Regions from separate parts of the Streptomyces sp. NPDC002130 genome, predicted to be linked through region 2. Evidence: riboswitches for the same ligand, from Rfam matches in the RefSeq annotation. Region 2 holds a riboswitch; each other region holds the start of a gene.
What was found. Region 2 has a riboswitch for cyclic di-AMP ahead of ABT116_RS19355 (peptidoglycan DD-metalloendopeptidase family protein). Riboswitches for the same ligand answer to the same signal wherever they lie in the genome.

Region 1 (7,650 bases), on a different contig from region 2:
GGTCAGCAGCCGCTGCTTGCCCGGGCGGCCCAGCGAACGCCAGTACTGCAGGCACATCTTGACCGCGACCTCGACCGACACCGACCCCGAGTCGGCGAGGAACACATGCTCCAGCCCCTCGGGCGACATGTCGACAAGGAGCTTCGCCAGCCGTACGGCGGGCTCGTGGGTGAGCCCGCCGAACATCACGTGGGACATCCGCCCGAGCTGCTCGCGGGCGGCCTCGTTCAGCACCGGGTGGTTGTAGCCGTGGATCGCCGACCACCAGGACGACATCCCGTCGACCAGCTCCCCCGAGCCATCGGCGAGCCGCAGCCGCACCCCGCTCGCCGACTCCACGACGAGCGGTTCCTGCCGCCCGGGCATCGGGCCGTAGGGATGCCAGACGTGCCGCCGGTCGAGTTCCAGCAGCTCGGGGACGGTCGGCTCAGGCATTGGGCGCGAGGTCCGTCCCGGCGCCCCGGCGGCGCACGGCGACCAGGTCGGTCCGCGGTTCGGCGCCCGTGGGGGAGTCGGCGACCTGCGGTTCCTCACCGGAGCCGCACGCCCCGCCGCCGGAGCCGCACACTCCGCCCCCGTCGTGGCAGCCGCCGGTGGCCCGGTGCTCCGGCAGGGTCACCTGGTCGGTGCCCTCCACCTCGAACCCGGCGTCCGCGATCATCTCCAGGTCGGCCTTGCCGGCCTGGCCCTCGCTGGTGAGGTAGTCGCCCAGGAAGATCGAGTTGGCCAGGTGCAGGGCGAGCGGCTGCATCGTGCGCAGATGGACCTCGCGCCCGCCCGCGATCCGCACCTCGACGTCCGGGCAGACGAACCGCGTCATCGCCAGGATCCTGAGGCACCGCTGGGGGGTCAGGTTCCACTCCTTGCCGAGCGGGGTGCCCTCGAACGGGATCAGGAAGTTGACCGGAACCGAGTCCGGGTCCAGTTCACGCAGCGAGAAGACGACGTCGACCAGGTCCTCGTCCGTCTCGCCCATGCCGGCGATCAGCCCGGAGCAGGCGGACAGACCGGCCGCGTGCGCCTTCTGCACGGTGTCGACGCGGTCCTCGTAGGTGTGCGTGGTGGTGATCTCCCCGTACGTCGCCTCGGACGTGTTGAGGTTGTGGTTGTAGGCGTCGGCACCGGCCTCGCGCAGCCGCTCCGCCTGGCCGTCGGAGAGCAGTCCGAGGCAGGCGCACACCTCGACGCCCTCGTTGTTGTCCTTGATCGTCCTGATCGTCTCGGAGACCCGGTCCACGTCCCGGTCGGTCGGGCCGCGCCCGCTCGCCACCAGGCACACCCGCTTGGCCCCGCCGGCCACCCCGGCCGCCGCCGCGTCGGAGGCCTGGTCGGGCTTGAGCCAGGTGTACTTCAGGATCCCGGCCGTCGAGCCGAGCCGCTGCGAACAGTAGGAGCAGTCCTCGGGGCACAGGCCGGACTTGAGGTTGACGAGATAGTTCAGTTTCACCCGTCGGCCGAACCAGTGCCGCCGCACCTTTCCGGCCGCGGCCACCACATCGAGCAGGTCGTCGTCGGACGTCGCGAGGACGGCCAGTGCCTCGTCGCGGGTCGGCAGCTCGCGCCGAAGCCCCTTGTCCACCAGCGTGTTCAGCAGGTCCATGGGAGCCGATCCTGTCCTAAGGAGGCGCCCGGGGCAAAGGAGAGTTCGTACAACAGAGTCGCTTCGAGGTGTGGGTATTGCCACACACTGACCTGCTGGTGGTCCCGCTAGTGTCTGTGCACTGCCTACAAATTCCGCGGAGGACCACCCATGGCGTTCGGCTGGATCGACGAGCAGGCGGAGCTGCGCGCCCGCGCCGGACTCGTACGGACTCTGCGCCCCCGTCCGGCCGATTCCCCGCTCCTCGACCTGGCGAGCAACGACTACCTCGGGCTGGCCCGCCACCCCGAGGTCACCGAGGGCGCCGCCCGGGCCGCACGGACCTGGGGCGGCGGCTCGACGGGCTCCCGGCTCGTCACCGGCACCACCGAACTGCACGCCGAACTCGAGCGGGAACTGGCCGATTTCTGCGGTTTCGAGGCGGCCCTCGTCTTCTCCTCCGGCTACGCCGCCAACCTGGCCGCGGTCACCGCGCTGGCCCCGCACGGCTCTCTGATCGTCTCCGACGCGGGCAACCACGCCTCCCTCATCGACGGCTGCCGGCTGGCCCGCGGCACCACCCAGGTGGTGGCGCACGCCGAGCCGGACGCGGTGCGCAAGGCGCTGGCGACCCACGAGGGCACGGCGATCGCCGTGTCCGACACGGTCTTCTCGGTCGACGGCGACGCGGCCCCCCTCACCGGTCTCGCCGAGGCCTGCCGGGAGCAGGGCGCCGGGCTGGTCGTCGACGACGCCCACGGACTGGGCGTCCTCGGTGACGGCGGCCGCGGCGCTCCGCACGCGGCGGGCCTCGCGGGCGCCGGCGACGTCGTCGCGACGGTCACGCTGTCCAAGTCGCTGGGCAGCCAGGGCGGAGCCGTCCTCGGCCCCGCGCGGGTCGTCGACCACCTGGTCAACGCGGCCCGGACGTTCATCTTCGACACAGGTCTCGCCCCCGCGGCGGCGGGTGCGGCCCTGGCGGCCCTGCGGCTGCTGCGCCGCGAACCGGAACGGGCGGCACGGGCCCGCGCGGTGGCGGGTGAACTGCACGCACGCCTGACCGCCGCGGGTCTGGAAGCGGTGCGTCCGGACGCCGCGGTGGTCTCGGTGCGCGCGCCCTCTCCCGAGGACGCCGTGAACTGGGCGGCCCGGTGCCGCACGGCGGGCCTGGCCGTGGGGTGCTTCCGGCCCCCTTCCGTGCCGGACGGCATCTCACGGCTCAGGCTCACCGCACGCGCGGACCTGACCGATCAGCAGATCGAACGCGCTGTACGGCTGATCGGCGAGACGCGGCCATGAGTCGGCGTGACACGGCCGTGCGTCGCACGATGACGGTCTGATCGAACGCGCCTGCAAGCGCCCGCCTGCATACGGTCTGATCGAACGCGCCTCAAGCGCCTACATGCGGTCCACCCCGGCCGCGAAGGCCGCCCAGCTCCCCGCAGAGAAGAGCAGCGCGGGTCCGGCCGGGTCCTTGGAGTCGCGCACGGCGAGCAGTCCGGCCCAGGGCGGGGCATCCGGACACCCGGTCTCGACGCAGTTGTTCGCGCCGGTGCTGTAGCTGCTGCGCAACCACCGCACACCGTGCAGTTCGATGCTTGAGGGGACGTGACGAGGCAGTGCACGCATGGTGCCTCCTTACGCGCCGGCGGCTGTCCCGGCGATGAAATCCAACGAGTCCTCGGGCGAAAGGGCGTGGATCTGAAGGGCGTCGAAGGCCTCCGTGTAGGCCTGGAGGTCTTCTTTCCGTTCGAGGTAGAGGCTACTCGTCAAGTGGTCGAGAACAACCACATCCAGATCAGAAGTGCTCGAAAATGAGAAGATAACGAAAGGGCCGGTGACGCCGATGTGCGCCCCTGCGGCGAACGGCAGCACCTGCAGGCGCACTTGCGGCAGACGCGCCGCCTCGACCAGCCGTTCCAGCTGGCGGGCCATGACTCCGGGCCCGCCCACCTCCCGCCGCAGCACCGCCTCGTCCAGCACCGCGCTGAGTCTCAGCGGGGGATCGGCGCGCAGCACGTCCTGCCGGGCCAGCCGTACCTCGACCAGCGTGTCGAGCCGGTCCTCAGGGAGCCCCTCCACCGCGGCCCGCGTCACCGCACGCGCGTACTCGGGTGTCTGGAGCAGGCCAGGGACGACGGTGGTCTCCAGCGTGCGCATCGCCCCCGCCTGGGACTCCAGGCTGATGAAGTCCCGGTAGGTCGGCGGCAGCACCCCCCGGTAGGCGTGCCACCAGTGGTGCCGACCACCGCTGTCCTCGGCGCCCGCCAACACCATGAGCAATTCGCGCAGTTGGGAGTCCGTCACACCGTAGGCGTCCAGAAGTAACCGCACATCGGCCGGTTTCACACCGCTCGTGCCCGTCTCGATCCGGCTGACCTTGGACTGGTGCCAGCCCACCAGCCGGGCCGCCTCACCGCTCGTGAGCCCCGCCCAGGAGCGCAGCTCACGCAGTTCGGCGCCCAGTTTCCGGCGGCGCACCGCGGGACCGTGCTGCATGGGCTCCTCCTTACTCCTTCGGAGCCACCCAAATACGGTCTCGCGTCGCAGAGTTCACCGCTTTGAGCGACAGATATATGCATATCTTGGTGGATCGCCGACCTTCAGGGGTGTTCTGGTGGCAGTCTGACGACGAAGCACCAGTCCGGGACCGTACTCGAACCATCCGCTCCGTGTCGGGCTACGGTCCCGTGGGAAAGGGACGACGTCGCCATGGCAGACCATCTGGAAGCATCCGTCACTCTGCCGAGCGATCCCGCCTCGGTCTCCGCAGCGCGTGCCTATGTGGTGAGCACGCTGGCGGAGTGGGGCCTGCCGCCGGACACGGACGCGTCCGACACCGTCCGGCTCATCATCTCGGAACTCGCCACCAATGCCGTCCAGCACACCTTCGGCCAGTCGCCCACCTTCACCGTGGACGTCGAGCTGGACCGCGACGAACAACTGCGCATCGGTGTCACGGACAGTCACCCGCGCTTCCCCAGACGCCTGCCCGCGGCCGTTCAGCAGGACAACGGCCGGGGCCTGGTCATCATCCGCTGGCTGACCGCCGAGTGCGGCGGCAGACTCCGTATCCGCCCGACCCGCGAAGGCGGCAAGACCATCTCGATCGAACTCCCGTGGGCCGTCCCGGTCCGGCCGGTGACGACGGCGGGCCAGCAGGAGCCGTAGCCGTCACAGCACGACCTGAAGGGCCTGAAGAACCTCCCCACCGGGCGCCCTCGACGCACCCCGGCCCGCGCGACCCACATCCGGCCACTCCCACGGCTCTGGGAAGCTCACTCCGCGCCTTGTGGCCCGCCGGAGCCCCCTGCCGTCACCGGTGCCGCGCCGACGCCTCCCGGTGTGCTGCCGCCCCTCGAAGCCCTGACGGCTGCCGGACAGTGCGCCGCAGCGGTGCGGGGATCCTGATGTCGGCTTCCTCCGGCTCCTCCCCGGTGGTCTCCCCGGCGCCGTCCCGTTCCCCGTGCCGCCCCGCCCGCCGCACCAGCCGAGGGAGCACCCCCCCACAGTCCGACGCAGACCAGGAAGGTCGCGGCGCCCGCCGCGATGCCACCGGTACGGCCCGTGGTCACGTCGACCACCAGCAGCACCGAACCGCTGAACGCGAACACCAGTACGCACAGACCGGTCGTGGCCAGGCGCGAGGAGACCTGCACTATGCGGGGCTTGGCGCCCTGCTGGAAGAGGGAGCGGTGCAGCGCGGCCGGCGCGGTGAAGAGCGCGGCGGCCAGGACCGCCAGCAGCAGCGTGGTGACGTAGGTGACGCGCTGGACCGTGTCGAGGTCCCCGAAGCGCGAGGTGAAGGCCAGCGACAGCAGGAAGGCGAAGAGGATCTGCACACCCGTCTGAGTGACGCGGAGTTCCTGGAGCAGCTCGACGAAGTTGCGGTCGGCGCGTTGCAGCGGAGTCTCGTTGCGCGCGGTGCAGGGACGGTGCTCGGCCATGACGTCACGGGTATCCACTTGCGCCCGTGTCACGCTCCGGCGTGCGGCGGCGCGTCAGGACGCCGCCGCACGCCGGGCGGATCACCTCACGCGCCCGTACCAGACGCTCTTGGTCCAGATCTTCTGCAGTCGCACCACGTCCCCGCTCTTCGGGGAGTGCCAGAGCTTGTTCTTACCCGCGTAGATACCGACGTGGTACACGTTGCTGCCCGAGTGGAAGAACACCAGGTCTCCGGCCTTGCGGTTCTTGGCGGAGATGTGGCGCGTCTTGTTGTACTGCTGGGCAGCCGTGCGGGGGAGCTTCTTGCCGGCCTTCTTGAACGAGTAGAGCGTGAGCCCGGAGCAGTCGAACCGGTGCGGTCCTATCGCCCCGTACTTGTAGGGCGATCCCTTCTTGGATGCCGCGATCTGGAGTGCCTTGGTCGCAGGTGTGGCTGCCGCGGCCTCGGAGGCGAAGCCGGGGGCCACGATCGAGCCGCCCACCGCGGCGATGGTGAGCGCCGAGGCCGTACCGGCTCGGGCCATGAGCGACGGGACACGATTGAGCGCAGTCATGCGCAACCCTTCGTCAGCCGCCTGTGAAGGATGACCTGTCGGATTCGGGCTGACAAAGTTGCCCGGCCGCTGACGCGGCTTCACCCCAAGGGCTGCTCAGGTCCGGTCATGGCGTGACCGTCCCGGCGACCCGTCGTGCTTGGGTCCTCCACTCCTGCCGATCCACTCCTGTCGACCGGTCATCCGGGCGGCGGCAGGACTCGGCGTCCGCCCGGATCGCCCCGCCACAGCGGCGGGGGCTTGTCGTCAAGCAGGGATCTTGGCGCATGACTGTCCGGATTTCCCAACGGAACCGGGGATTTGTGTTGTTACTCACCACTCACCCGTTCGGGTGGACACGTGTGCGTTCGCGCCACTGTCCACGGGTTCGCGGACCGCCGGACCAGCGACGGAATGTCCCATTCCGCCCCCGGGCCACGCGCGTTGCGCAACCGGAAGGGTCTCAAAATCGGCCTCCCGCCTACTCCGAACAGCGGTACGTCTTTTGGTCCGTTTCGACTCAGCTCCGGACGCTCCGCCGTCCGTCGGGCGTCCGGACCGATGGCTGCGCCTCAACTGACGGAATCCGGGGGCAGGGTGAGCCGGGCCGTGCGCCGCTCGCCGTCCAGTACGCGCAGCGCCCGGGCCAGGGTGTCGGCGTGCAGTTCCGTCTCGCCCCGCTGGTGCATCAGGGCCAGAGCGTCACGCAGCGCGGTCGCCTTGCCGACGAGGGCCTGGGCGGCGCGCAGCCCGCGGTAGGTGTCGCCGTCCCGGGCCGGGTTGATGCGGCCGAGCAGGTCGACCACGTCGAGGTAACGGTCGATCAGTTCGGCCTCGGCGCGGGTCAGGGCGGGCAGCGGCGGAAGTTCGGGCGGGAGCACCGGGGCCTCACTGCCCGGTCGGCGGGGCGAGGGTGGCCTTGCGGCTGGGGATGATCCCGTCGACCAGGCCGTACTCCACCGCCTCCTGCGCGGTGAGGACCTTGTCCCGCTCGATGTCCGCGCTCACCTGCTCCGGGGTGCGGCCCGTGTGCAGCGCGAGCATCTCCTCCATCCGGCTCCGGATGCGCGTCAACTCAGCCGCCTGGATGGCCAGATCGCTCGCCTGGCCCCGGATCGGCTCGGGCAGGGCCGGCTGATGGATCACCAGGCGCGCGTCGGGCAGCGCGAATCGCTTGCCGGGCGTGCCCGCCGCCAGCAGCACCGAGGAGGCGGCACCGGCCTGGCCCAGGAGAATCGTCTCCACATCGCAGGAGACGTACCGCATCGTGTCGTAGATCGCCGTCATCGCATGGAAGCTGCCGCCGGGAGAGTTGATGTAGAGCGAGATGTCGCGCTCCGGGGCCTGGTGCTCCAAGTGCATGAACTGGGCCATCACATCGTTCGCCGAGGTCTCGTCCACCGGCGCCCCGAGGAAGACGATCCGCTCCTCCAGGAGCTTCGCGTACGGATCCATCGTCCGTTGCCCGGACGCCGTGCGTTCGGTGAACTCGGGCAGCACGTAGCGGGCGGACGGTCGGGTCATGGCGAACCCCTCCTCGCGGGCAGAGCTGTCTCCGGCGACAGCCGTCTCTGTAAAAAATGTACAGGA
Region 2 (7,650 bases):
TTCTCTTCGAAGGAGCAGCTGGTCGCCGCCGCGTTCCGGCACGCCGCGGAGGGCGACCTGGCGCATCTGCGCAAGCTGCTCGGCCGCCGTTCGCCGGCGCTGCGCCGGCTGCGGTCGGCCGTACGGTGGTACGCCCCGACCGGGCAGGCCAAGGGCTGGCGGCTGTGGATCGAGGGCTGGGCGGCGGCGCTGCGCGACCCGGCGCTGCGGGAGGTCGCCCAGGATCTCGACCGGCAGTGGAAGGCGGCCCTCGCCGAGGTCATCGCGGAGGGCGTGGCCGCCGGTGAGTTCCGCTGCCCCGACCCGGCCGGCACGGCCCTGCGTCTGACCGCCCTCCTCGACGGTCTCGCCGTCCAGCTGACGTCCTACGCCGGTGCGGTGCCGCGCGCCCGGGCCCAGGAGTGGGTGGAGGAGGCACTGACCCGCGAGTTGGGCCTGACGGCAGAGCGGCTGACGCCTTAGACGGTGTCTTTCGGATCATGCCGGGCCCACGCGGGCTCACCGGCACGGCTCCGGCACCGTCACTCCGGGTCGGGCCGACCCGAAAACCATGACCCGCCCTGAAAGCCACCACTCCTGTGCGTGCGGGCCGCGTCGATGTCGCACCCGGCGCGGCCCGCACGTGCAGGAGCCGCGCTCACGCCACCGAGGCGATCCGCATCCTGATGTCGTCCGGCGACAGCACCCCCTTGGCCGTCACATGGTCGCCCGAGGACTCCCCGCGCAGCCGGCGCCCGATCCACGGCACGAGGAACTCGCGTGCCCAGGCGACGTTGTCACGCCGCATGTCGAGAGCGCCGCGCGGTGGCAGTGGTGGCCACGCCTGCTCGGGGTCGGCCGGCACGTCGAGGCCGAGCACCTGGCCCGCGCGCAGCGCCACGCGTGTGTGCCCCTCGGGCGACAGGTGCAACCGGTCGGCGTCCCAGGCCCGGCGGTCCTGCACGCTGCGCAGGGACCACAGGTCGAGCACGGGGCAGCCGTACCGGTCGGCGATGGCCCGGACGTGTCCGTTGTACGTGGCGATCTTGCCGCGCAGATGCTTGAGCACGGGCACGCCGCGGGTGTCGAACCCGGTCGTCACCATCACCGTGCCGGACACGGCGGTGAGTTGGACCAGTGCCCGCTCGAAGCGCTCGGCCACCTCGTCGGGGTCGGTGCCGGGCCGGATGATGTCGTTGCCCCCGGCGCAGAACGAGACGAGGTCCGGGGCCATGCCGACGGCCCGCGGAACCTGGTCCGCCACGATCTGGTCGAGGAGCTTTCCGCGTACGGCGAGATTGGTGTACCGGAAGTCGCCCTCGGGCCTGCGGTCGGCGAGCAGGACCGCGAACCGGTCGGCCCAGCCGACGAACGCCCCGTCGGGGCCGGGGTCGCCGACGCCCTCGGTGAAGCTGTCCCCCACCGCCACGTACGACCCGATCACTGCTTTGCTGTCACTCTTCGAATCGTCTGCCACAGCAGCCCATGATTCACCTTCGAATGTGACCTACGCGACCGTAGGAAAGGGTTGACGGGCGGTGATATAAGCCACTCCTAAAGTGTTCGCCAACTCCGGAATACCCCGCTTGTCAGGGATGTTTCGGGGTGAGCCGCCAGACCCGGAATCCACTGATCCGGAAGTGGCTCCAGACGGTCCGGAAGGCGAAATGGCCACCGGTGTAGGGCTGCGGATCGGTGTGGTCGAAGACGAGCCGCCCGTTGTTCCACCATCGGACCATGGAACCGTCGGACACGATCCGCACCCGGTTCGGCTCGCCCGGCACCAGCAGCGGCTCGGTGTAGTCGAAGACCAGGGGACGGACGCCGGGTTCGCCGACGTAGCGGCGCAGCCGGGTCGTGGTGTTGTAGTTGGCACCGTAGCCCGCGTAGTACGTCGTGAGGTGGTCGTACTCGTCGAGGGCTCCGCCGCGCGGTGTCGCGAAGAGGTCGTCCGGCGAGCGCACGTCGGTCGCGTTCCAGAAGTTGTTGAGGTCCGAGACCCGGTCGTTGACGCCGCCCTCGGAGACGGGGGTCGCGGTGTATTCGAGCACGTAGGGCCCCTCGAGCCGCTGCCTGAACCACACGGTCGCGCCGCTCGGTACGTCGATCTCCAGTGTGCCGCGTGAGGCGGTGACGGTGCCGCCGTCCTGGAGTTCGGCCGCCCATTGCCCGAGCCCGTGGCAGAAGTCGTCGCGTGCGATGAGACGGCGGTGCGGGGACGCGGCGTGCGCGGGGGCCGTGGGGGCGAGGGCCGCCAGGGCGGCTCCGGCGGCCAGGGCTCCGAACGCTCTGCGGGTGGTCGGCACGGTGACACCACTCCTCGGGATCCGCCGGGAAGGCTCTGGAAAGCGCTTGCACTCCGGCCGTGATCACTCTGTCCCAACTGCCGCCGCCTGTCGATCCCTTGGGGCGAGCGACGGCACGCGCTCACACCGAAGGCCGGACCCGGGGATCGGGGTCCGGCCTTCGGTCGCGTGTCAGGCAGGTGGTCGTGCGGTGGGTCAGCCGACGGAGACGCCGTGCGAGCGCAGGAAGGCGACCGGGTCCACGTCCGAGCCGTAGTCCGGCGTGGTGCGGATCTCGAAGTGCAGGTGCGGTCCGGTCACGTTGCCGGTGGCGCCCGACAGGCCGACCTGCTGCCCGGCGGTCACGGTCTGGCCGGCCGACACGGAGAGCTGGGACAGGTGGGCGTACTGGGCGTAGTAGCCGTCGTTCAGCTTGATGACGACCTGGTTGCCGTAGGCGCCGCCCCAGCCGGCGGAGACGACCGTGCCCGCGCCGACGGCCTTGAGGGAGGTGCCGGTCGGGACGACGAAGTCGACACCGGTGTGGTAGCCGCTGGACCACATGCTGCCGGACATGCGGTACGGGGTGCCGACGGTGGCACCGTCCACCGGGAGGGCGTACCCGCCGGCGTTGCTCTCGGCGGCGGGCTTGGCGGCGGCCGGCTTCGCGGCGGTCTCGGCCTTCGGGGCCGAATCGGCGGCGGACGGCTTCGGGGCCGAGGCCTTCGGGGCAGAGGCCTTCGGCGCGGACGGGGCCGAGGACTTCGGCGCGCTCGCGGCCTTCTTGCCGATCGACAGCTTCAGGCCCGGGTGGATCAGCGACGGGTCGGAGCCGACGGCGTCACGGTTGTCCGCGTAGAGCTTCTTCCAGCCGCCGCTGACGTTCTGGTCGTCGGCGATCTTCGCGAGGTAGTCGCCGGCCTTCACGGTGTACGTGCTGGCGCCGTTGGCCTTTCCTGCGGCCTTCTTCTCGGCGGCCGGAGCGGACTGGACGGCCTTTTCCGGAGCCGACTGCGGGGTCGCGGCGTGAGCGCCGGCGGCCCCCATGAGCGGCAGGGCGAGGGCGGCCCCGCCGGTTCCGGCGACGGCGATGGAGCGGGTGAAACGCTGGGTCTTGGGGCGGCGGTGCTTACCCTTCGCGGGCATGGCGAATTCCTCTCCGTCGCCTGCGAGGTGAGCTGTCGGGTGCGGGCTGGAGATGCCCGGCCGCGCCGTGGCGCGGCTTAACCCCAAGCCGTTCCGGGAACCGGAACAGGCGTCTTACCTGTGGGTCCCCCGCTCCTGCCGTACGTCGGGTCAGTGTGTGCGGGCTCCGGGCGGCGGCAGGATTAGGCGTCCGTCCGGATTGGTGTGGAACGTAAGCGACCACGACGCAATAGGACAAGCTTGCGGTTGCCTGTGACGGTGTTTTTCTTGACGCGTCGCCACATATGCCGTCACCGAGCGTGGATCACCGATCCCCCGCTCCACTCAATGGCCCTGAAAATTACGGAGATTACGTGAACATGGCGACAGCACATCGTCACGAATATGACGATGGTCACGCACCCCGACCTCATCTCCTTTACGATCGGGGCACGTTATCCCTAAGCGGCTAAAATTCCCTATTCGGACACAATGACTACTTCCGCTTAAGGCGGACGATCGCGGCGTCCAGATCCCCGCGCAAACCGACCCGCAGTCCATGGTGAAGCAGCACGGCCCCTCGGTGAACTTCGCCCGTTTCAGGGCATTCATACGATTCTGTCGGGTCAAGGCCGCGCAGCCGGAGCGTCGGAACGGGCTCGCCGTAGCGCTGCGCCTGGAGCCAGGCGAAGACGACGGTCTCCTCGCCGAGGACGTACTGGACGGCGCTCAGCCCGCCCTCCGGAGGCCGCAGCCGGTACTGGTCGCCGCGCTGCACCACGGGCCGGATCTCCTTGTAGAGCCCCACCCACTGCGCCGCCTCGGCGAGCTCCTCCGGCGTCCACTTCGTGAGGTCGCCGCCGACCCCGAGCACCCCGGCCATGGCGCTGACGAACCGGAACCGCAGCGAGCTGGCCCGGTGGTTGAGCATGGCGTTCGGGCTGTCGGTGACCCAGGCGGCCATGACCCGGGCCGGATGGATCTGACTGAAGCCGTGCTGGATGGCGAGCCGGTCGAGGGGGTCGGTGTTGTCCGAGGTCCACACCTGGTCCGTGCGGCTCAGCACACCGAGGTCGATCCTCCCGCCGCCGCCCGAGCAGGACTCGAAGGCCACCCCCGGGTGGGCGGCCCGCAGCCGGTCCAGCAGGGCGTACAGGCCGTGCACGTGGTCGACCCACAACCGCTGCGGGTAGGCGTCGTCCGGCCAGCCGGCGTCGGTGAAGCAGCGGTTGAAGTCCCACTTCACGTAGTCGATCGGCGCACTGGAGAGGAGCCCGTCGAGCTGCTCCCACAGGTACTCCCGGACGTCCTCCCGGGCGAGATTGAGTACCAGCTGGTTGCGGAACTCCGTCCGCTTTCGTCCCGATTGGTACTGCACCCAGTCGGGGTGCGCGCGGTACAGGTCGCTGTCCGGGTTGACCATCTCCGGCTCGACCCAGATCCCGAACTGCATCCCGAGGCCGTGCACATGGTCGGCGAGCGGCTTCAGCCCGCCCGGGAAGCGGTCGGGGTTGGGGGTCCAGTCGCCGAGCCCGGCCCGGTCGCTGGTGCGCGCCCCGAACCAGCCGTCGTCGACCACGAACAGCTCGACTCCCATGGCGGCGGCCCGCTCGGCGAGCTCCCGCTGCTGCTCCTCGGAGATGTCGAACTCGGTGGCCTCCCAGGAGTTGAACAGCACGGGCCGGTCCCGGCCGGCGTCCGGGATCACGTACGCCCGCTGGTAGGCGTGCCAGGCGCGGCTCGCCCCGCCGAATCCGCCGTCGCTGAAGAGCCCGGCGAAGACGGGGGTCGTGTACGACTCCCCGGTGCCGAGCGTCAGCAGTCCGGAGTCGTCGTAGCCGGCGCCGCCGGTGATCTGCACGCGCGCGTCCGGGAGCTGGGCCACGGCGATGCGCCAGGACCCGGACCAGCCCAGGGCGCAGCTGTAGACCTCGCCGCGCTCCTCGGTGGCGTCGGTGTCGAGGGCGACCCACGGCAGGTGCTGGTGGGAGGTGTGGCCGCGACGGCTGCCGATGACCTTCTCGCCGTGGGTGAGTCCGGAGCGGGTCAGCCGGGACTCGGCGCCCCAGCGGCCGTGCAGCTGGGACAGACGCCAGGTGTCGCGGTCGGGCAGGGTCCAGGTGGCGGAGTCGGCGCGCAGCAGCTCGACGGCGGGCCCCTGGTTGTCCAGCGTCACCCAGCGCTCGACGACATCCGCCGAGGGGCGCATCCGGTAGTGCAGGGTGACGGCCAGGTCGCCGTCACGGAACCGGAGTCTCAGCTCGCCGTCCTCGGCGTCGTGCCCCTCGTAAGCCCACTCGGTGCCGCGCCGCTCGGCCGTGCGTACGGACAGGGCGGGGCGGACGAAGCGGGGGCCGCCTTCGACCGGATACTCCTCGCGTCCGTCGAGCGGGGACTCGAAGGGCCAGTAGTCCGGCAGCGGCCGGACGGCGAGGGCCTCGGCGTCGGCCAGGCCGATACGGGGGCCCCAGTGCAGGTGCAGCAGCTCGTCCCGGTCGGTGACATGGACGGCGTAGCTGCTGGCCGGCCCGGAGAGCACCCATGTACGACCGTCTTCGGAGATGTCCAGCATCATGCCCTCACATATTCGAACAAGCCCGACCAGGTGCGACCAGGCGGCAACATCATCAGGGGCTGTGGGGCCTCCGGGCAACGCCTGTGGACAACTCATTGCCCCAGGCAGGCATGTCGTATCGTCGAGAGACGCCCGTCGACGAGCCGCGCCGGCGGCGCCGAAGGGGAGGAGCCCTCGTGACACAGCAGGTCCCGTCGACCGAGCCCGAGCTGGCCGGAGTGCGCAACTTCCGTGACGTGGGCGGGCTTCCGACCGTGGACGGACGGCGGGTGCGGCAGGGCGTGCTGTTTCGCAGCGGCCACCTCGCCCATGCGACCGGGGAGGACGCGGCCTTCCTGACCACGCTGGGCCTGCACACGATCTTCGACTTCCGCAACGCGGCCGACCAGAAGCTCGAAGGGCCGGACGTCGAGCTGCCGGGCGTGCGCAATGTGAACCTGCCGCTGAGCGACCCCGCCGACGGCGCCGAGTTCTGGAAGATGGTCCGCGACGGCGATCTGGACCAGCTGCGCGAGATCCTCTCGGACGGCAAGGGCGCGGGCCGCATGATCGCCTCGTACCGCACGATCATCAAGCACCGCACCGACGAGCACTCCCGGGTGCTGCACGCGCTCGCCGAGGACAGTGTCCCCGCGCTGATGCACTGCGCGGCGGGCAAGGACCGCGCGGGGCTGTCCGTCGCGGTGACGCTGCTCGCCGTGGGCGTCGAGCGCGAGGCGATCGTCGAGGACTACCTGAAGTCGAACGCCAAGCACCGCCGGTACAAGGTGCACCGCTCCAGCTCCGCGGCCTCGGCCTACTCCCCCGAGGTCATGGAGCTGCTCAGCCCCCTCTTCGACGCGCGCGCCGAGTACCTGACGGCGGCCTTCGACACCATCGAGGAGACGTGGGGCGGCGTCGACACCTACCTGGAGAAGGGGCTGGGGCTGTCCGCGGAGACCCGGGAGCGGCTGCGCGAGCGGCTCCTCGACTGAGGTGCGCAAGTGGGGGCTACTTCGCCCCGACCTCGAACAGCAGGTACACGAAGGCGGCGAAGACGTGGCCGGCGATGAGGTAGATGAACAACCTCACCCACAGGGCGCGGGGGAACTTCTCCTCCATGTCGCTCATGACACGTCTCCGGGGGTGGGGCCCAGGCACAGGGCGGCCGTGGGGCTCTGCAGCAGGGTGTGGACGAAGAGCAGGTCGACGCCGTCGTGGTCCTCGGCGGCGATCCGGTGCGGGGTGAGCGAGTCGAAGTGGGCGCTGTCGCCGGCCGCCAGCCGGTGCGTGGTGTCCCCGAGGCGCAGCCGCAGCCGGCCGCGCAGCACGTGAAGCCACTCCTCGCCGGGGTGGACCCGCACGATGTCGCCCTGGGAGCCGTGGGGGACGTGGACACGCAGGGCCTGCATCCCGCGGCCGGGGGCGCCGGCCTGCCAGTAGGTCCAGCCGCCCGCCGCGGTCGGTTCCATGTCGGCCGCGCGGATGACGGCGTCCCGGTCGGCGACCGTCTCGCCGAGCAGCTCGGCGACGGTCGTACCGTAGATGCGGGCCAGTGCGAGCAGCATCGGCAGTGAAGGCTGGCGCTGCCCGGTCTCCAGCCGGGAGAGGTGGGCGGGCGACAGCCCGGCGGCGCGGGCCGCGGCCTCCAGCGTCAGGGAGGCCTGGCGCCGCAGCGCCCGCAGCTGGGGCGCCACCACGGCGGGC
Region 3 (7,650 bases), on a different contig from region 2:
AGGTAGGCCAGGACGTCCCGGACCTCCTTGCGCTCGTAGAAGCGGACACCGCCGACGACCTTGTAGGGCAGGCCGACGCGGATGAAGACCTCTTCGAAGACACGGGACTGGGCGTTGGTGCGGTAGAAGACGGCGACGTCGCCGGCCTTGGCCTCTCCGGCGTCCGTGAGGCGGTCTATCTCGTCGGCGACGAACTGCGCCTCGTCGTGCTCGGTGTCGGCGACGTAGCCGGTGATCCGGGCGCCGGAGCCGGCGTTGGTCCACAGGTTCTTGGGCCGGCGGGACTCGTTGCGCTCGATGACGGCGTTGGCGGCGCTGAGGATCGTCTGCGTCGAGCGGTAGTTCTGCTCCAGCAGGATCGTCGTCGCGTCCGGGTAGTCCTCCTCGAACTGGAGGATGTTGCGGATCGTCGCGCCGCGGAAGGCGTAGATCGACTGGTCGGCGTCACCCACCACGCAGAGCTCGGCGGGCGGGATCTCGGCCTCGGGCGGCACGTCGACGGGGTGTTCCGAGGTGCCGACCAGCTCGCGGACGAGGGCGTACTGCGCGTGGTTGGTGTCCTGGTACTCGTCCACCAGGACGTGCCGGAAGCGGCGGCGGTAGTGCTCGGCGACGTCCGGGAAGGCGCGCAGCAGGTTGACCGTCGTCATGATCAGGTCGTCGAAGTCGAGGGCGTTCGCCTCGCGCAGCCGCGACTGGTACATGGCGTAGGCCTGGGCGAGGGTCTTCTCGAACCCGTCGGTGGCCTGGGCCGCGAAGTCCTCCTCGTCGATCAGCTCGTTCTTCAGGTTGCTGATCTTGGCGCTGAAGGACTTCGGCGGGAAGCGCTTGGGGTCGAGGTCGAGGTCGCGGCAGACCAGGGCCATCAGGCGCTTGGAGTCGGCGGCGTCGTAGATCGAGAAGGACGAGGTGAAGCCGAGCTTCTTGCTCTCGCGCCTGAGGATGCGCACGCACGCGCTGTGGAAGGTCATGACCCACATGGCGTTCGCACGCGGGCCGACGAGCTGCTCCACGCGCTCCTTCATCTCGCCGGCGGCCTTGTTGGTGAAGGTGATCGCGAGGATCTGGCCCGGGTGCACGTCCCGCTCGGCGAGCAGGTGGGCGATGCGATGCGTGAGCACACGGGTCTTGCCGGAGCCGGCGCCGGCCACGATGAGCAGCGGGGAGCCGGAGTGGACGACGGCGGCGCGCTGGTTGTCGTTCAGCCCCTCCAGGAGGGCGGCTGTGTCCACCACCGGGCGGGGGGCTCCGTCCCGGTAGTAGGCGTCCCGGTCCGGGGGCGCGTCGAACTTCCCGCCGAACAGATCGTCCGGGATCGGCTCCGGAACGTGATCGTCCTCGGGTGGCGGCGGGGGCTCGTCCGCGGGGCCCCGCTGGGCCTGGAGGTTCGCCAGGAAGCTGTCGTCAAAGAGGCTGCTCATCGCTCTCCGAGTCTAGGGCGCCCCACTGACAGCCCGCCGCCGCCCTGAGAACATCGCCGCGCGCCCGGGGTCCCGCCGACCGCCCGGCGGCGCGTTGTCGCCCTCCATGACGGCGCGATCACGCCCTGCTACACACCCGGCATGTAGGGACTTTTCCCGCCCAATCCCCCTTGATCGTTCACTCTCGGCAACGCTCGGGAATAAGGTCACGAAAATGTATCGGGCATATCACCCATCAACCTTCACAGGGGCCACACGAGTTGGCTACGGTGCGACCAGGCCGCATGACCCCCACCGGCGAACGTCGCCGGGCCGCGCGGCCTCCGCCGAGTCCGGTGTGCCGCAGCGGCAGCCGGAGCCGGGGACCCAACCGTGAACCTGGGGTGAATCGGCCCGACTCCTGTGCGGAGAAGGCCGTAGGGCAAACCTTCCGAACCACCCGCCCGAACCCGACAGCTAACCCGGTAGGCGGAACATGGAAGGAGTCGCCTCCCTTGGCGTCGCACCGCAAGTCGCGTCCTACGGGTACGCGCATGGCAGGCATACGGACCCCCGCCCTCGCAACGGCGGCCCTCACCTCCGTGGCCCTGCTGTCCCAGTCGGCCAACGCCGCCCCCGAGGCCGACGACAAGCCCAGCCTGGAGGAAGTCGAGAAGAAGGTCGACGACCTGTACCGCCAGGCCGAGTCGGCGACCGACAAGTACAACGCGGCCAAGGAGAAGACCGCGAAGCAGCGCAAGCGCGTCGACACCCTCCTCGACGATGTCGCCCAGCGCACCCAGAAGCTCAACGAGGCACGCGAGGAGCTGGGTTCCTTCGCCTCCGCCCAGTACCGCACCGGTGCCGCCGCCCCGGACACGGCGACGTTCCTGCTCGCGGACACCCCGCAGGACTACTTCGACCAGACCCAGCTGATGGACCGGATGACCGGCCGTCAGAAGGTCGCGGTCGACGACTACGTCACGCAGCAGTCCGAGACGATGAAGAAGCGCCAGGAGGCCACCGAGAGCCTCGAGACGCTCACCGATTCGCAGGGTGACCTGAAGACGGCCAAGGCCACCGTCCAGCGCAAGCTCGCCGACGCGCGCGAGCTGATGACGAAGCTGACCGCCGAGGAGAAGGCCCGGCTCGCGGCCATCGAGAAGGAGAAGCGGGCGGAGGCCGCCCGCAAGGCCGACGAGCTGGCCCGGCAGCAGGCCGCGCAGCAGAAGGCGCAGGAGGAGGCCGCCCGGCAGCAGGACGGCGCGTCCTCCACGTCCGGATCGACGGGGCCGTCGGGCTCCGGCTCGTCCTCCTCGACGGCCCCGGCCGACTCCTCGTACGCGACCAAGGCCGACAAGGCGCTCGCCTTCGCCCGCGCCCAGATCGGCAAGCCGTACGTGTGGGGCGCCGTCGGCCCCGGCTCCTACGACTGCTCCGGCCTCACCCAGGCCGCCTGGAAGGCCGCGGGCGTCACCCTGCCCCGCACGACCTACGACCAGGTCAATGCCGGCAGCACGGTCCCGCTCTCCCAGGCGCAACCCGGTGACCTCGTCTTCTTCTACGACGACGTCACCCACGTAGGGATCTACATCGGCAACGGCATGATGATCCACGCGCCGAAGCCCGGCACGTACGTGCGCGAGGAGTCGATCTACTACGACGGCGAGTCGGCGATCCACAGCGTGGTGCGCCCGGCCTGAGTGAAGCCTGCGGGCAAAGAGGTCGCGTCAGGTTTTTGAGGGGCACGCGCGCGTGCCCCTCTCGTAACGCGCGCACCGCTCTCTAGCATCGGCGCTATGTCCGGTCCCTCCCCGTTTGCCACCTGGTGGGCGACGTATGCGCTGGCGACCGGCAGCATGTCGGTCGGTCTCGACTCGGCGGGGTACGCGGTCCTCGCCCGCATCGCCCTGGCCCTGGCCTGCGCGGCCTGGCTGGCGGCGGCCGCGGGCCTCGCCCAGCGGACGCGGGGCGAGTGGCGGGTGGAGACACCGGCCGCGCTCACCACCGTGGCGGCGGCCGCGGTCCTGGGCACGGGCTTCTCCGCGGCCGGGCAGCAGCCCCTGGCCGAGGCGCTGCTGGCGCTCGCCATGCTGCTCTGGGCGGTGCTCCTCACCGCGGAGGCCGAGGGGCGGCGCGGAACGGTGTTCCTGCGCTGCGTGGCCACCGAGGGGCTCGCCGTGCTCGGCGCCACGCTCGCCGCGGCCGACGCGGTGGCCTGGCTCGCCCACGCGGCCGTGGTGCTGTTCTGGCTGGGGCTCGCGCTCTACTGCTTCGCCCTGTTCCGTTTCCAGCCCCGGCAGGTGGAGGAGGGGCGCGGGGACCACTGGCTCGCGGCCGGCGCCCTCGCCGTCTCCGCACTGGCCGGGGCGAAACTCCTCGGCGCCGACAGCTCGCGCCTGTACCTGTGGAACGAGGAGAACGCCGACACCCTGCGCACGACGACCGTCTCGCTGCTCGTGCTCGCGCTGATCGCGTGCGTGGCCCTGCTCCTCGCCGAGCTCTTCTGGCCCCGGCACCACTACGACGTGCGGCGCTGGGCGACCGTGTTCGCCGCGGTCGTCACCGCGGCGGCCACCCTCGCGGTCGCCGCCGCCCTCGACACCCCCTGGCTCGACGTCGCCGGGGAAGTGCTGCTGTGGTGCGCGGTGGCCGCCTGGCTCGGATGCACCGCCTGGGCTCTCGCCTCCGCCCGGGCCGGCGCCCGGCGCTCCCGGGTCAGGTCCAGAGCACGGCGATGAATATGTTCGCCGTGGTCAGCAGCCCGACCAGACCGAAGAGGCCCTTGTCCACCTTCTCGTCGTCCCGCTTCACATAGACCAGGCCGAGTATCACGATCAGCAGGGCCAGCTTCACACCGATCTTGATGTTGTTCACGGTCTGGTCGTCGGCCTGGTTGAGGCCGACCAGGATCACACCGGTGACCAGCATCGTGAGCGCGCCGTGCAGCATCGCGGGGGAGAAGCGGGCGGTACCCTCGCCCATCGCCTTCATCTGGGTGAGGAAGCCGCCCAGGAGCGAGGCGATGCCGATGATGTGGAGGCCGACGAAGAGGTGGATGAGTACGTCCATGAGGCCGGAGCCTAATCAGGGGCTCCGAGGCCACCTACACCGGCCCAGGGATGCATAAATGCGCCCCATAGCACCCGATCACGGTCACTCGCTCATGAATCGACCGCATCGGTCATCACGCTGAGTGAAGTAGGCGGCGCCGGGGTGGGGCCACGGTCGCATACGGTCACCGCCGGTCCTCTCACGACACTTCCGCACACCCGCCCCCGGCCCGCCGCGGCGGCATTTAGCGTCCTCCACCAGGTGCCCGGCTCCCCACCGCCGCCCGGGCCAGGGGCGGCAGTCGGACACCACCGCCGAAAAGGTCCGGCGGCGGTCCGCTTCCCCTGTGCGGGCCGTCGCCGGACGCGCAGGCCGCCCGTCCGCTCCCCCCGGCGGCCGCATACACCCCTCGGCGGTCGAGGAAAGGACGTGGCCTCCACGTGGCAGCGCACCGCAAGCCCCGACAGCGCGCAATGGGTGGCGGCAAGGCCCGTACGGCCGCCTCGATCGCCCTAGCGGGCGCGGCGACGGCGACGGGCTTCGACGGGACCGGACACGCCGAACCCCAGCTCACCCCCGGCCAGATCAAGGCCAAGGTGGACCGGCTGTACCAGGAGGCGGAGGCCGCCACCGAGAAGTACAACGGCGCGAAGGAGAAGGCCGACGCGGCCGTGCAGCGGCTGAAGGACCTCCAGGACCAGGCGGCCCGCAAGGAGGAGCGGCTCAACTCCGCCCGTGACGCCCTGGGTTCGGTCGCCGCCGCGCAGTACCGAGCCGGCGGTCTCGACCCGGCGGTGCAGCTCGCCCTGTCCGACGATCCCGACCGGTACCTCGAGAACGCCGAGTTCGTCGAGCGGGCCGGCAACCGGCAGAACGCCGCCGTCGCGGGCGTGCGCAAGCGGCTCCGGGAGATCGAGCAGCTGCGCGGAGCCGCCCACATCGAGCTGACCTCCCTGAAGTCACGGCAGACGGAGCTGAAGCGGCACAAGAAGACGATCACCGGCAAGCTGGGCTCGGCACGGCGGCTGCTGTCCCGGCTCGACGCGCAGGAACGTTCCCGGCCGGGCGTATCGCAGGACCGCGCCTCGCGCGCGGCGGGCGTCCGGGACACTCTCGCGGCCCCCGGCTCCGCCTCGTCCGAGGCGCCCAACTCCCGTGCGGCCGCTGCCGTCTCCTACGCCCACCAGAAGCTCGGCAGTCCCTACGTGTGGGGCGCCACCGGCCCGAACGCCTTCGACTGCTCAGGCCTCGTCCAGGCCGCGTACCGCGCCGCGGGCGTCTCCCTGCCGCGCACGACGTACTCCCAGATCGCCGCCGGACGCCGCGTCTCCCGCTCCGAACTCCTCCCCGGCGACCTGGTCTTCTTCTACGCCGGCATCAGCCATGTCGGCATCTACGTGGGCAACGGCCGGATGATCCACGCCCCCAACCCGTCCGCGCCGGTCCGCGTCGCCCCCCTGGACGACATGCCGTTCGCGGGGGCGACGCGGGTGGTGTGAGCGGGCGCGTCGGTGAGGTGAGCAGGGGGCCGGGTGCCGGGCCCGGCCCTGTGTCACACCAGCCTGCGCGCCGTCGCCCACCGCGTCAGCTCGTGCCGGTTCGACAGCTGGAGCTTGCGCAGGACCGCCGAGACGTGCGACTCGACCGTCTTGACGGAGATGTACAGCTGCTTGGCGATCTCCTTGTACGCGTAGCCCCGCGCGATGAGCCGCAGTACCTCGCGCTCGCGCTGGGTCAGGCGGTCCAGGTCCTCGTCGACCGGCGGTGCGTCCGTGGAGGCGAAGGCGTCCAGGACGAACCCGGCCAGCCGGGGGGAGAAGACCGCGTCACCCTCCTGGACGCGGAAGATGGAGTTCACCAGGTCCGTGCCGGTGATGGTCTTGGTGACGTAGCCACGGGCCCCGCCGCGGATCACGCCGATCACGTCCTCCGCCGCGTCCGACACGGACAGCGCGAGGAAGCGGACCGGCTGCTCGGTGTCGCCCATCAACGGGGCGCAGCGGCGCAGCACTTCGACACCGCCGCCCCCGGGCAGGTGCACGTCGAGGAGGACCACCTCGGGCCGGGTCGCGGTGATGACCGTGACCGCCTGGTCGACGTCCGCGGCCTCGCCGACGACCTCGACTCCGGTCTGCGCGGTCTGTCCGATCTCGGCCTGGACCCCCGTACGGAACATGCGGTGGTCGTCCACGAGGACCACGCGAACATGACGCCCCGGGCCGCCGCCCTCCTGCGCGGGCCCCGCCGCCTCCGCCGATCCCGCCGTACCGTTCCCCTCGGTCGGGTCGCTCATGACGTCTTCTCCGCCCTCTCCATCTCCAGCTCGACCTCCGTGCCGCCGTCCGGCACCGCGCGCAGCCGCGCCGTGCCGCCGTTGCGCTCCATGCGGCCGATGATCGATTCTCTGACGCCCATCCGGTCGGCGGGTATCGAATCGAGGTCGAAGCCGGGGCCGCGGTCCCGGACGGACACGAAGACCGTCTTCCCCTCGACCTCGGCGAAGACCTGCACGGCGCCGCCCTCGCCACCGTACTTGGCGGCGTTCACCATCGCTTCCCGCGCGGCCTGCATCTGTGCGGCGATCCCCTCGTCGAGGGGGCAGTCGCCCACGACCACGACCTCGATGGGCACGCCGTGCTTGTCCTCCACCTCGGCGGCGTTGCGCCGGACGGCGTCGGCGAGGGTGGTGGGCTCGTCGGCCTCGTCCTTGCCGGTGCCTTCGGGTTTGTAGAGCCACGTGCGCAGGTCGCGTTCCTGGGCGCGGGCCAGGCGGCGGACCTCGCCGGCGTTCTCCGCGTTGCGCTGTATCAGGGTCAGGGTGTGCAGCACCGAGTCGTGCACATGGGCGGCGACCTCCGCGCGCTCCTGGGCACGGATGCGCATAAGGCGTTCCTCGGAGAGGTCCTGGGTCATGCGCACCAGATACGGCCCGGCGAGCAGCGTTATCCCGACGAGGACCGCGAGGGCCGCCTGCAGGACGGAACCGAGGTGTGCCGCGGAGCCCTGCAGGACGAAGATGCCGGAGACGCCGGCCGTCACCAGCAGCACCCCGCCCACCGAGCGCAGCAGCGTGACCGTGCGCCGGCGGCGGCCGACCTCGGCCCAGCGGGCCCGGCGGGCGTTGTCCGCCTGCCGCCAGACCAGGGCGACGCCCGCGCCGACGAGCACCGTCGGCCAGAGGTAGGCCCGGGCCCCA
Region 4 (7,650 bases), on a different contig from region 2:
CGCAGGACCTTCAGGTGCGCCTCGGTGCGGCGCTGGGCGGCGCGGGCCGCACCTAGCGGCTCCAGGAGCATCCGCATCTCCAGCAGGTCACCGGCCTCCTGCTCGGTGGGTTCGGCCACGCACGCGCCCGCGTGCCGGCGGGTCACCACGAAGCCCTCGGCCTCCAGCGTGCGCAGCGCCTCCCGGACGGGCACCCGCGAGACGCCGTAGCGGCGGGCGAGGAGTTCCTCGGTGAGCCGGCTGCCGCGTGCGTGGACACCCGCGACGATGTCGTCCCGGATGGCCGTGCACACCGAGTGCGCGGGAATACGCATGACCGACCTCCGCTTAATCCCCGTGAAACGCCGACGAGCGGCGCGCTTTCCGTGACTCTATTGCAATGAGCGGGAATTTCCGACGGCAGGCGGGAATCCGGGGATATTTTTTGGACAGCGGGCACCCGGAAACGCCGAAAGCCCCGGCTCGGGGAGCCGGGGCCTGGGAGACGGCGGAGTGGTTCCGGTCAGACGCCGACGCCGTGCGAGCGGAGGTAGGCGACCGGGTCGATGTCCGAGCCGTACTCGGGGCTCGTACGGGCCTCGAAGTGCAGGTGCGGGCCGGTGACGTTGCCGGTCGCGCCGGACAGGCCGATCTGCTGGCCGGGGGTGACCTGCTGGCCCACCGAGACGCCGATGGAGGACAGGTGGCCGTACTGGGTGTACGTCCCGTCGTTCATCTTGATCACGATCTGGTTGCCGTAGGAGCCGCCCCAGCCGGCCTCGACGACGGTGCCCGCGCCGACCGCGTGGACGGAGGTGCCGGTGGCGGCGTGGAAGTCGACACCGGTGTGGCTGCCGGAGGACCACAGGCCGCTGCTGGCCTTGTAGCCGGTGGAGACGTACGAGCCGGAGATCGGGGCCACGTAGGCGTTGAGGCGCTTGCGCTCGGCCTCGCGGGCGGCGCGCTCCTTGACCTCGCGGGCCTTCTCGGCCGCTGCCTTGGCCTTCTCGGCCACCTCGGCGGCGCGCTTGCGGGCGGCCTCCTCGGCCTTCTGCTTGGCGGCGGCCTCGTCGGCGGCCTGCTGCTGCGCGACGGCCTGGGCGTCGATCTGCTGGGCCACGGTGTCACCCATGGTGACGACCGGGGTGAGGCCGGTCTGCTCGGCGCTGGGCTCGGCGGCGAAGGCCGCGGGGGCCGCCACGGTGCCGATCACGCCGGTGGTGGCGAGGGCCGCGACACCCGCCGCGCGGGCGGTGCGGCGCTGGATCCTGCTGGGACGACGGTGCTTCCCGGTGGCGCGAGTGAACGCCATGTGGTGGCTGGTCCTTTCCTTCCCTCTCGCCTACCGGGTTAGCTGACGGGTTCGGAGCAGGAAGGTCTCCTACGGACTCCCTCGCGGCACGCGCGGGCGTCCGATTCACCCCAGGGACTGCGGTGGGTCCCCGGCTCCCCTGGCTCGCGCCGTACGGGGACTCGGCGATGACTGTCCGGTGCCGCGGGTGCGGCGCACTGCCTGACGAACAGCCCGGACGACGCTAAGCGGCGCCACTTTCAATTCCCAAACGAATCCCGGTGTTTGTAGCGCATCCCACAGGGCAGACAGGCAACTCCCATCCCAATTCGGGCATAAAGGGGCCCTGGTGCCTTCGAAGACATCCAGGGCCCCTGAGCGCGCGTGCCGCTACTCGGCGGCGACGACGGTGACTTCGCCGACGCCGAGCGCCTCGACAGGCGCCTTGATCTGCGCCGCGTCACCGACGAGGACGGTCACCAGCCGGTCCACCGGGAAGGCGCTGACGGCCGCCGCGGTGGCCTCCACGGTGCCGGTCGTGGCGAGCTGCCGGTACAGCGTGGCCTGGTAGTCGTCGGACAGATGCTGCTCGACCTGGTCGGCCAGCGTGCTCGCGACGGCCGCTGCCGTCTCGTACTTCAGCGGCGCGACGCCGACCAGGTTCTGCACGGCGACGTCCCGCTCGGCGTCGGTCAGCCCCTCGGCGGCGAGGGTGCGCAGCACCGTCCAGAGGTCCTCCAGCGCGGGGCCGGTGTTGGGCGTGTCCACGGAGCCGCTGATGGCGAGCATCGCCGCACCCGTGCCGTCGGGGGCGGACCTGAGGACCTGGCCGAACGCCCGTACGCCGTAGGTGTAGCCCTTCTCCTCCCGCAGGACGCGGTCCAGGCGGGAGGTGAGGGTGCCGCCGAGGCAGTAGGTGCCGAGCACCTGCGCGGGCCACACGCGGTCGTGCCGGTCCGGGCCGATCCGGCCGATCAGCAGCTGCGTCTGGACGGCGCCCGGGCGGTCCACGATGACGACCCGGCCGGTGTCGTCGGCGGTCACCGGCGGCACGGGCCGCGGCTCGGCCGGGGAGCCGGTCCAGGCGCCCAGCGTGTCCCCGAGCAGGGCGTCGAGGTCGATGCCGGTGAGGTCCCCGACGACCACGGCGGTGGCCGTGGCGGGGCGGACGTGCTTCTCGTAGAAGGCGCGTACGGCCGCCGAGTCGATGGCGGCGACGGTCTCCTCGGTGCCCTGCCGCGGCCGCGACATGCGCGAGTCCGCCGGGAACAGCTGCCGGGACAGTTCCTTGGCGGCCCGGCGCGAGGGGTTGGCGAGCTCGTGCGGGATCTCGTCGAGACGGTTGGCGACCAGCCGCTCGACCTCGCTGTCGGCGAACGCGGGGGCCCTCAGGGCGTCGGCGACCAGGCCCAGTCCCTTGGCGAGCCGGGAGGCCGGCACCTCCAGGCTGAGCCGGACACCGGGGTGGTCGGCGTGCGCGTCGAGGGTGGCGCCGGCGCGCTCCAGCTCGGCGGCGAAATCCTCGGCGGAGTGCTTGTCGGTGCCCTCGGAGAAGGCCCGGGCCATGATCGTGGCCACGCCGTCGAGGCCGGCGGGCTCGGCGTCCAGCGGGGCGTCGAGCAGCACCTCCACGGCGACGACCTGCTGGCCGGGGCGGTGGCAGCGCAGCACCGTGAGGCCGTTGCCGAGCGAGCCGCGCTCGGGGGCCGGGAAGGCCCACGGCTTGGCGTCGCCCGCCTGCGGCCGGGGGTGGAAGTCCATCGTGGCGAGCTCGGTCACCGGGCCGCCTCCTCGTTCTCGTCCTGGTCGGCGGGGGCTTCGGGGGCGGTCGGCTCGTAGACGAGCACCGCGCGGTTGTCGGGCCGCAGGCGGGCCTTGGCGACCTCCTGGACCTCCTCCGGGGTGATCTCCAGCACGCGCTGGACCGCGGTCAGGGCGAGCTGCGGGTCGCCGAACAGCACGGCGTACCGGCACAGTTCGTCGGCGCGGCCCGCGACCGTGCCGAGCCGGTCCAGCCATTCGCGCTCCAACTGGGCCTGGGCGCGTTCCATCTCCTCGGCCGTGGGGCCCTCCTCGGCGAACCGGGCGAGCTCCTCGTCGATGGCGGTCTCGATGACCGGAACCTCCACGTCACCGGACGTCTTCACGTCCAGCCACCCCAAGGAGGGCGCCCCGGCGAGCCGCAGCAGGCCGAAGCCGGCCGCCACGGCCGTACGGTCGCGGCGCACGAGCCGGTTGTACAGGCGGGAGGACTCGCCGCCGCCGAGGACGGTGAGGGCCAGGTCGGCCGCGTCGCACGCGCGCGTGCCGTCGTGCGGCAGCCGGTAGGCGGCCATCAGGGCACGGGCCGGGACCTCCTCCTCGACGACCTCGCGCAGCTGCTCGCCGATCGTCTCCGGCAGCGAGCCGTCGCGCGGGGCGGGCTTGCCGTCGTGGCCGGGGATGGAGCCGAAGTACTTCTCGACCCAGGCGAGGGTCTGCTCCGGGTCGATGTCGCCCACCACGGAGAGCACGGCGTTGTTCGGCGCGTAGTAGGTGCGGAAGAACGCGCGCGCGTCCTCCAGGGTCGCCGCGTCCAGGTCGGCCATCGAGCCGATCGGGGTGTGGTGGTAGGGGTGGCCCTCCGGGTAGGCGAGGGCGGTCAGCTTCTCGAAGGCGGTGCCGTAGGGCACGTTGTCGTAGCGCTGGCGGCGCTCGTTCTTGACGACGTCGCGCTGGTTCTCCATCGACTCGTCGTCGAGCGCGGCCAGCAGCGAGCCCATGCGGTCGGCCTCCAGCCAGAGCGCGAGCTCCAGCTCGTGGGCGGGCATGGTCTCGAAGTAGTTGGTCCGCTCGAAGCTGGTCGTGCCGTTCAGCGAGCCGCCCGCGCCCTGGACGAGCTCGAAATGACCGTTGCCCTTGACCTGCGCGGAACCCTGGAACATCAGGTGCTCGAAAAGGTGAGCCAGGCCGGTACGCCCCTTGACTTCGTGGCGTGAGCCGACGTCGTACCAGAGGCACACCGCCGCGACCGGGGTCAGGTGGTCCTCGGAGAGCACCACGCGCAGGCCGTTGGCCAGGCGGTGCTCGGTCGCTGTCAGGCCCCCGGAGCCTGCCTGGGCTGTGGCCGTGTGACCCATGGGCATGTACGTCCCTTCGCTCGCGGAGCGGTTGTTCAGACCGCGGATTCCTGCCGGTCCTGCCACTGTATGCAAGCGTGCGGAGCCCTGGTGAAGTTCCCGGCGGCGACCTGGGCCCGAGAGCGCGGGATGCGGCCCGGACCTGGGTCCTGGTCCCGGTTGTCAGTGCGGCGGTCCACAATGGTCGGCGTCAGATCCGGATCGCAGCAGCATGAGCGAGCCGCAGGGGCGGTCGGTGACGAGAGGGCGAGCGCGCGCAGGCCCGAAGGGCTGAGTACGGTCGGTGTCTCGTCAGCGCATGAACGCCTTGTAGGCGAGCGACCAGTAACAGGAGGAGCCGGCAGCGATGGCCCGCCGCAGCACGAAGACCCCGCCGCCCGACGACTCGTACGAGGAGCGGATCCTCGACATCGACGTCGTCGACGAGATGCAGGGCTCCTTCCTCGAGTACGCGTACTCGGTCATCTACTCCCGCGCCCTGCCGGACGCACGCGACGGCCTCAAGCCGGTGCACCGCCGCATCGTCTACCAGATGAGCGAGATGGGCCTGCGTCCCGAGCGCGGGTACGTCAAGTGCGCCCGGGTCGTCGGCGAGGTGATGGGCAAGCTGCACCCGCACGGCGACGCGTCGATCTACGACGCCCTCGTGCGCATGGCCCAGCCCTTCTCGATGCGGGTCCCCCTGGTCGACGGCCACGGCAACTTCGGTTCCCTGGGCAACGACGACCCGCCGGCCGCCATGCGGTACACCGAGTGCCGGATGGCCGAGGCCACGAGCCTGATGACGGAGTCCATCGACGAGGACACCGTCGACTTCAACCCCAACTACGACGGCCAGGAGCAGGAGCCGGTGGCCCTGCCCGCCGCCTTCCCGAACCTCCTGGTCAACGGCGCCTCGGGCATCGCGGTCGGCATGGCCACGAACATGGCGCCGCACAACCTGCGCGAGGTCATCGCCGCCGCCCGCCACCTGATCCGGTACCCCAACGCGGATCTCGACGCCCTGATGAAGCACGTCCCGGGCCCCGACCTGCCCACGGGCGGCCGCATCGTCGGCCTGTCCGGCATCCGGGACGCGTACGAGTCCGGCCGCGGCACCTTCAAGATCCGGGCGACGGTGTCGGTGGAGCCCGTGACGGCCCGCCGCAAGGGCCTCGTCGTCACGGAGCTGCCCTTCACGGTCGGCCCCGAGAAGGTCATCGCCAAGATCAAGGACCTGGTCGGTTCGAAGAAGATCCAGGGCATCGCCGACGTCAAGGACCTCACCGACCGCGCGCACGGCCTGCGCCTGGTCATCGAGATCAAGAACGGCTTCGTGCCGGAGGCGGTCCTGGAGCAGCTCTACAAGCTGACGCCGATGGAGGAGTCCTTCGGCATCAACAACGTGGCTCTGGTCGACGGCCAGCCGCTCACGCTGGGTCTGAAGGAGCTCCTGGAGGTCTATCTCGACCACCGCTTCAACGTCGTACGGCGGCGCTCGGAGTTCCGCCGCGGCAAGAAGCGCGACCGGCTGCACCTCGTCGAGGGTCTGCTGACGGCCCTGCTGGACATCGACGAGGTCATCCGCCTGATCCGCTCCAGCGAGAACTCCGCGCAGGCCAAGCAGCGCCTCATGGAGCAGTTCTCGCTGAGCGAGGTGCAGACGCAGTACATCCTGGACACGCCGCTGCGCCGTCTGACCAGGTACGACCGCATCGAGCTGGAGACGGAGAAGGACCGGCTCAACGCGGAGATCGAGGAGCTGACCCGGATCCTCGACTCGGACACGGAGCTGCGCAAGCTGGTCTCCTCCGAACTGGCCAACGTCGCCAAGAAGTTCGGCACCGACCGGCGTACGGTCCTGCTGGAGTCGGGCGGTGCCCCGGTGGCGGCCGTGCCGCTGCAGGTGGCCGACGACCCGTGCCGGGTGCTGCTGTCCTCCACGGGTCTGCTGGCCCGCACGGCGAACGGCGAGCCGTTCGCCGAGGACGCCGCCGCCAAGCGCGTGAAGCACGACGTGATCGTCTCGGCGGTGCCGGCCACCGCCCGCGGCGAGGTGGGCGTGGTCACCTCGGCGGGCAGGCTGTTGCGGCTGAACGTGATCGACCTGCCCCAGCTTCCGGAGTCGCTGACGGCCCCGAACCTCGCGGGGGGAGCGCCGCTGGCGGAGTTCGTCTCCCTGGAGGACGACGAGACAGTGGTCTGCCTGACCACGCTCGACGAGTCGTCGCCGGGCCTGGCGCTCGGGACGGCGCAGGGCGTCGTCAAGCGCGTGGTGCCGGACTATCCGGCCAACAAGGAAGAGCTCGAGGTGATCAGCCTCAAGGAGGGCGATCGGATCGTCGGCGCGATCGAGCTGCGCACCGGTGAGGAGGACCTGGTCTTCGTCACCGACGACGCGCAGCTGCTGCGCTTCCAGGCGTCCCAGGTCCGCCCGCAGGGCCGCCCGGCCGGCGGTGTGGCGGGCATCAAGCTCGCCGAGGGCGCGAAGGTCATCTCGTTCACGGCGGTGGACCCGGCCGTGGACGCCGTCGTCTTCACCGTCGCGGGCTCGCGGGGCACACTGGACGACTCCGTCCAGACGACGGCCAAGCTGACCCCGTTCGACCAGTACCCGCGCAAGGGCCGCGCCACCGGCGGTGTCCGCTGTCAGCGGTTCCTGAAGGGCGAGGACTGCCTGTCCCTGGCCTGGGCGGGCCCCGTCCCGGCCCTGGCGGCGCAGAAGAACGGCACTCCGGCCGAGCTCCCGGAGATCGACCCGCGCCGGGACGGTTCCGGGGTGTCCCTGGCCAAGACGGTCGCGGTGGTGGCCGGGCCGGTCTAGGCCGGGTCCGCGAGATCCGCCTCGGGATCGCGCACGTACCGCAGGACGCCCCACATGCCGTGCTCGTCGGCGTGTGGGGCCTCGCTCCTGCACGCCTCCAGCTCCTTGCCGAGGGCGGGGGCGTCGATCCCGGAGCCGATGAGGACCAGCTGGGTGAGGCGTTCGCCACCGGCCGGCCACGGCTCCGGGTAGAAGCGCAGGAACCGCCCGACGGCGTGGACGGCGTAACGGTTGCGGACGTCGTGCGGCCCGAAGTCGATGTAGCCCTTGATCCGGTACAGCCCCTCGGGCCGACTGTCGAGGAACGTCATCAGCCGGCGGGGGTCGAGGGGCTCCTGGGAGACGAACGCCAGACTGTCGTACGCGGCGTGCAGATGGCCGGCGTGGCCGGCGTCGTCCCCGCCGTGCTCGTGCAGGTCGTCGAAGGACAGCTGCCCGATGCGCTCCTCGCACGGGCG

Region 1: another riboswitch for cyclic di-AMP. It lies ahead of ABT116_RS15620 (C40 family peptidase); the one in region 2 lies ahead of ABT116_RS19355 (peptidoglycan DD-metalloendopeptidase family protein).
Region 3: another riboswitch for cyclic di-AMP. It lies ahead of ABT116_RS03065 (C40 family peptidase); the one in region 2 lies ahead of ABT116_RS19355 (peptidoglycan DD-metalloendopeptidase family protein).
Region 4: another riboswitch for cyclic di-AMP. It lies ahead of ABT116_RS03500 (M23 family metallopeptidase); the one in region 2 lies ahead of ABT116_RS19355 (peptidoglycan DD-metalloendopeptidase family protein).

What each region holds. Positions count from the first base shown of each region.
Region 1 is NZ_JBEOXI010000067.1:23,924-31,573, forward strand. Features, by position in the region: gene ABT116_RS15585 (adenosylmethionine--8-amino-7-oxononanoate transaminase) at 1-435, opposite strand, end outside; gene bioB (biotin synthase BioB) at 428-1,600, opposite strand; gene ABT116_RS15595 (8-amino-7-oxononanoate synthase) at 1,751-2,878, shown strand; gene ABT116_RS15600 (DUF397 domain-containing protein) at 2,978-3,208, opposite strand; gene ABT116_RS15605 (helix-turn-helix domain-containing protein) at 3,218-4,078, opposite strand; gene ABT116_RS15610 (ATP-binding protein) at 4,292-4,750, shown strand; gene ABT116_RS15615 (DUF6328 family protein) at 4,858-5,526, opposite strand; gene ABT116_RS15620 (C40 family peptidase) at 5,608-6,081, opposite strand; cyclic di-AMP (ydaO/yuaA leader) riboswitch at 6,085-6,284, opposite strand; gene ABT116_RS15625 (hypothetical protein) at 6,633-6,941, opposite strand; gene ABT116_RS15630 (ATP-dependent Clp protease proteolytic subunit) at 6,949-7,584, opposite strand.
Region 2 is NZ_JBEOXI010000094.1:16,370-24,019, reverse strand. Features, by position in the region: gene ABT116_RS19370 (TetR/AcrR family transcriptional regulator) at 1-462, shown strand, start outside; gene ABT116_RS19365 (SGNH/GDSL hydrolase family protein) at 638-1,423, opposite strand; gene ABT116_RS19360 (DUF6250 domain-containing protein) at 1,569-2,285, opposite strand; gene ABT116_RS19355 (peptidoglycan DD-metalloendopeptidase family protein) at 2,481-3,410, opposite strand; cyclic di-AMP (ydaO/yuaA leader) riboswitch at 3,415-3,569, opposite strand; gene ABT116_RS19350 (alpha-galactosidase) at 3,886-5,961, opposite strand; gene ABT116_RS19345 (tyrosine-protein phosphatase) at 6,141-6,938, shown strand; gene ABT116_RS19340 (DUF6126 family protein) at 6,955-7,074, opposite strand; gene ABT116_RS19335 (helix-turn-helix domain-containing protein) at 7,071-7,650, opposite strand, start outside.
Region 3 is NZ_JBEOXI010000009.1:39,703-47,352, reverse strand. Features, by position in the region: gene pcrA (DNA helicase PcrA) at 1-1,421, opposite strand, end outside; cyclic di-AMP (ydaO/yuaA leader) riboswitch at 1,736-1,907, shown strand; gene ABT116_RS03065 (C40 family peptidase) at 1,916-3,103, shown strand; gene ABT116_RS03060 (SLAC1 family transporter) at 3,200-4,141, shown strand; gene ABT116_RS03055 (hypothetical protein) at 4,119-4,472, opposite strand; gene ABT116_RS03050 (C40 family peptidase) at 4,895-5,953, shown strand; gene ABT116_RS03045 (LuxR C-terminal-related transcriptional regulator) at 6,007-6,747, opposite strand; gene ABT116_RS03040 (ATP-binding protein) at 6,744-7,650, opposite strand, start outside.
Region 4 is NZ_JBEOXI010000011.1:4,641-12,290, reverse strand. Features, by position in the region: gene ABT116_RS03505 (GntR family transcriptional regulator) at 1-314, opposite strand, end outside; gene ABT116_RS03500 (M23 family metallopeptidase) at 503-1,291, opposite strand; cyclic di-AMP (ydaO/yuaA leader) riboswitch at 1,304-1,468, opposite strand; gene ABT116_RS03495 (M16 family metallopeptidase) at 1,661-3,049, opposite strand; gene ABT116_RS03490 (M16 family metallopeptidase) at 3,046-4,389, opposite strand; gene ABT116_RS03485 (DNA gyrase/topoisomerase IV subunit A) at 4,736-7,192, shown strand; gene ABT116_RS03480 (CobW family GTP-binding protein) at 7,189-7,650, opposite strand, start outside.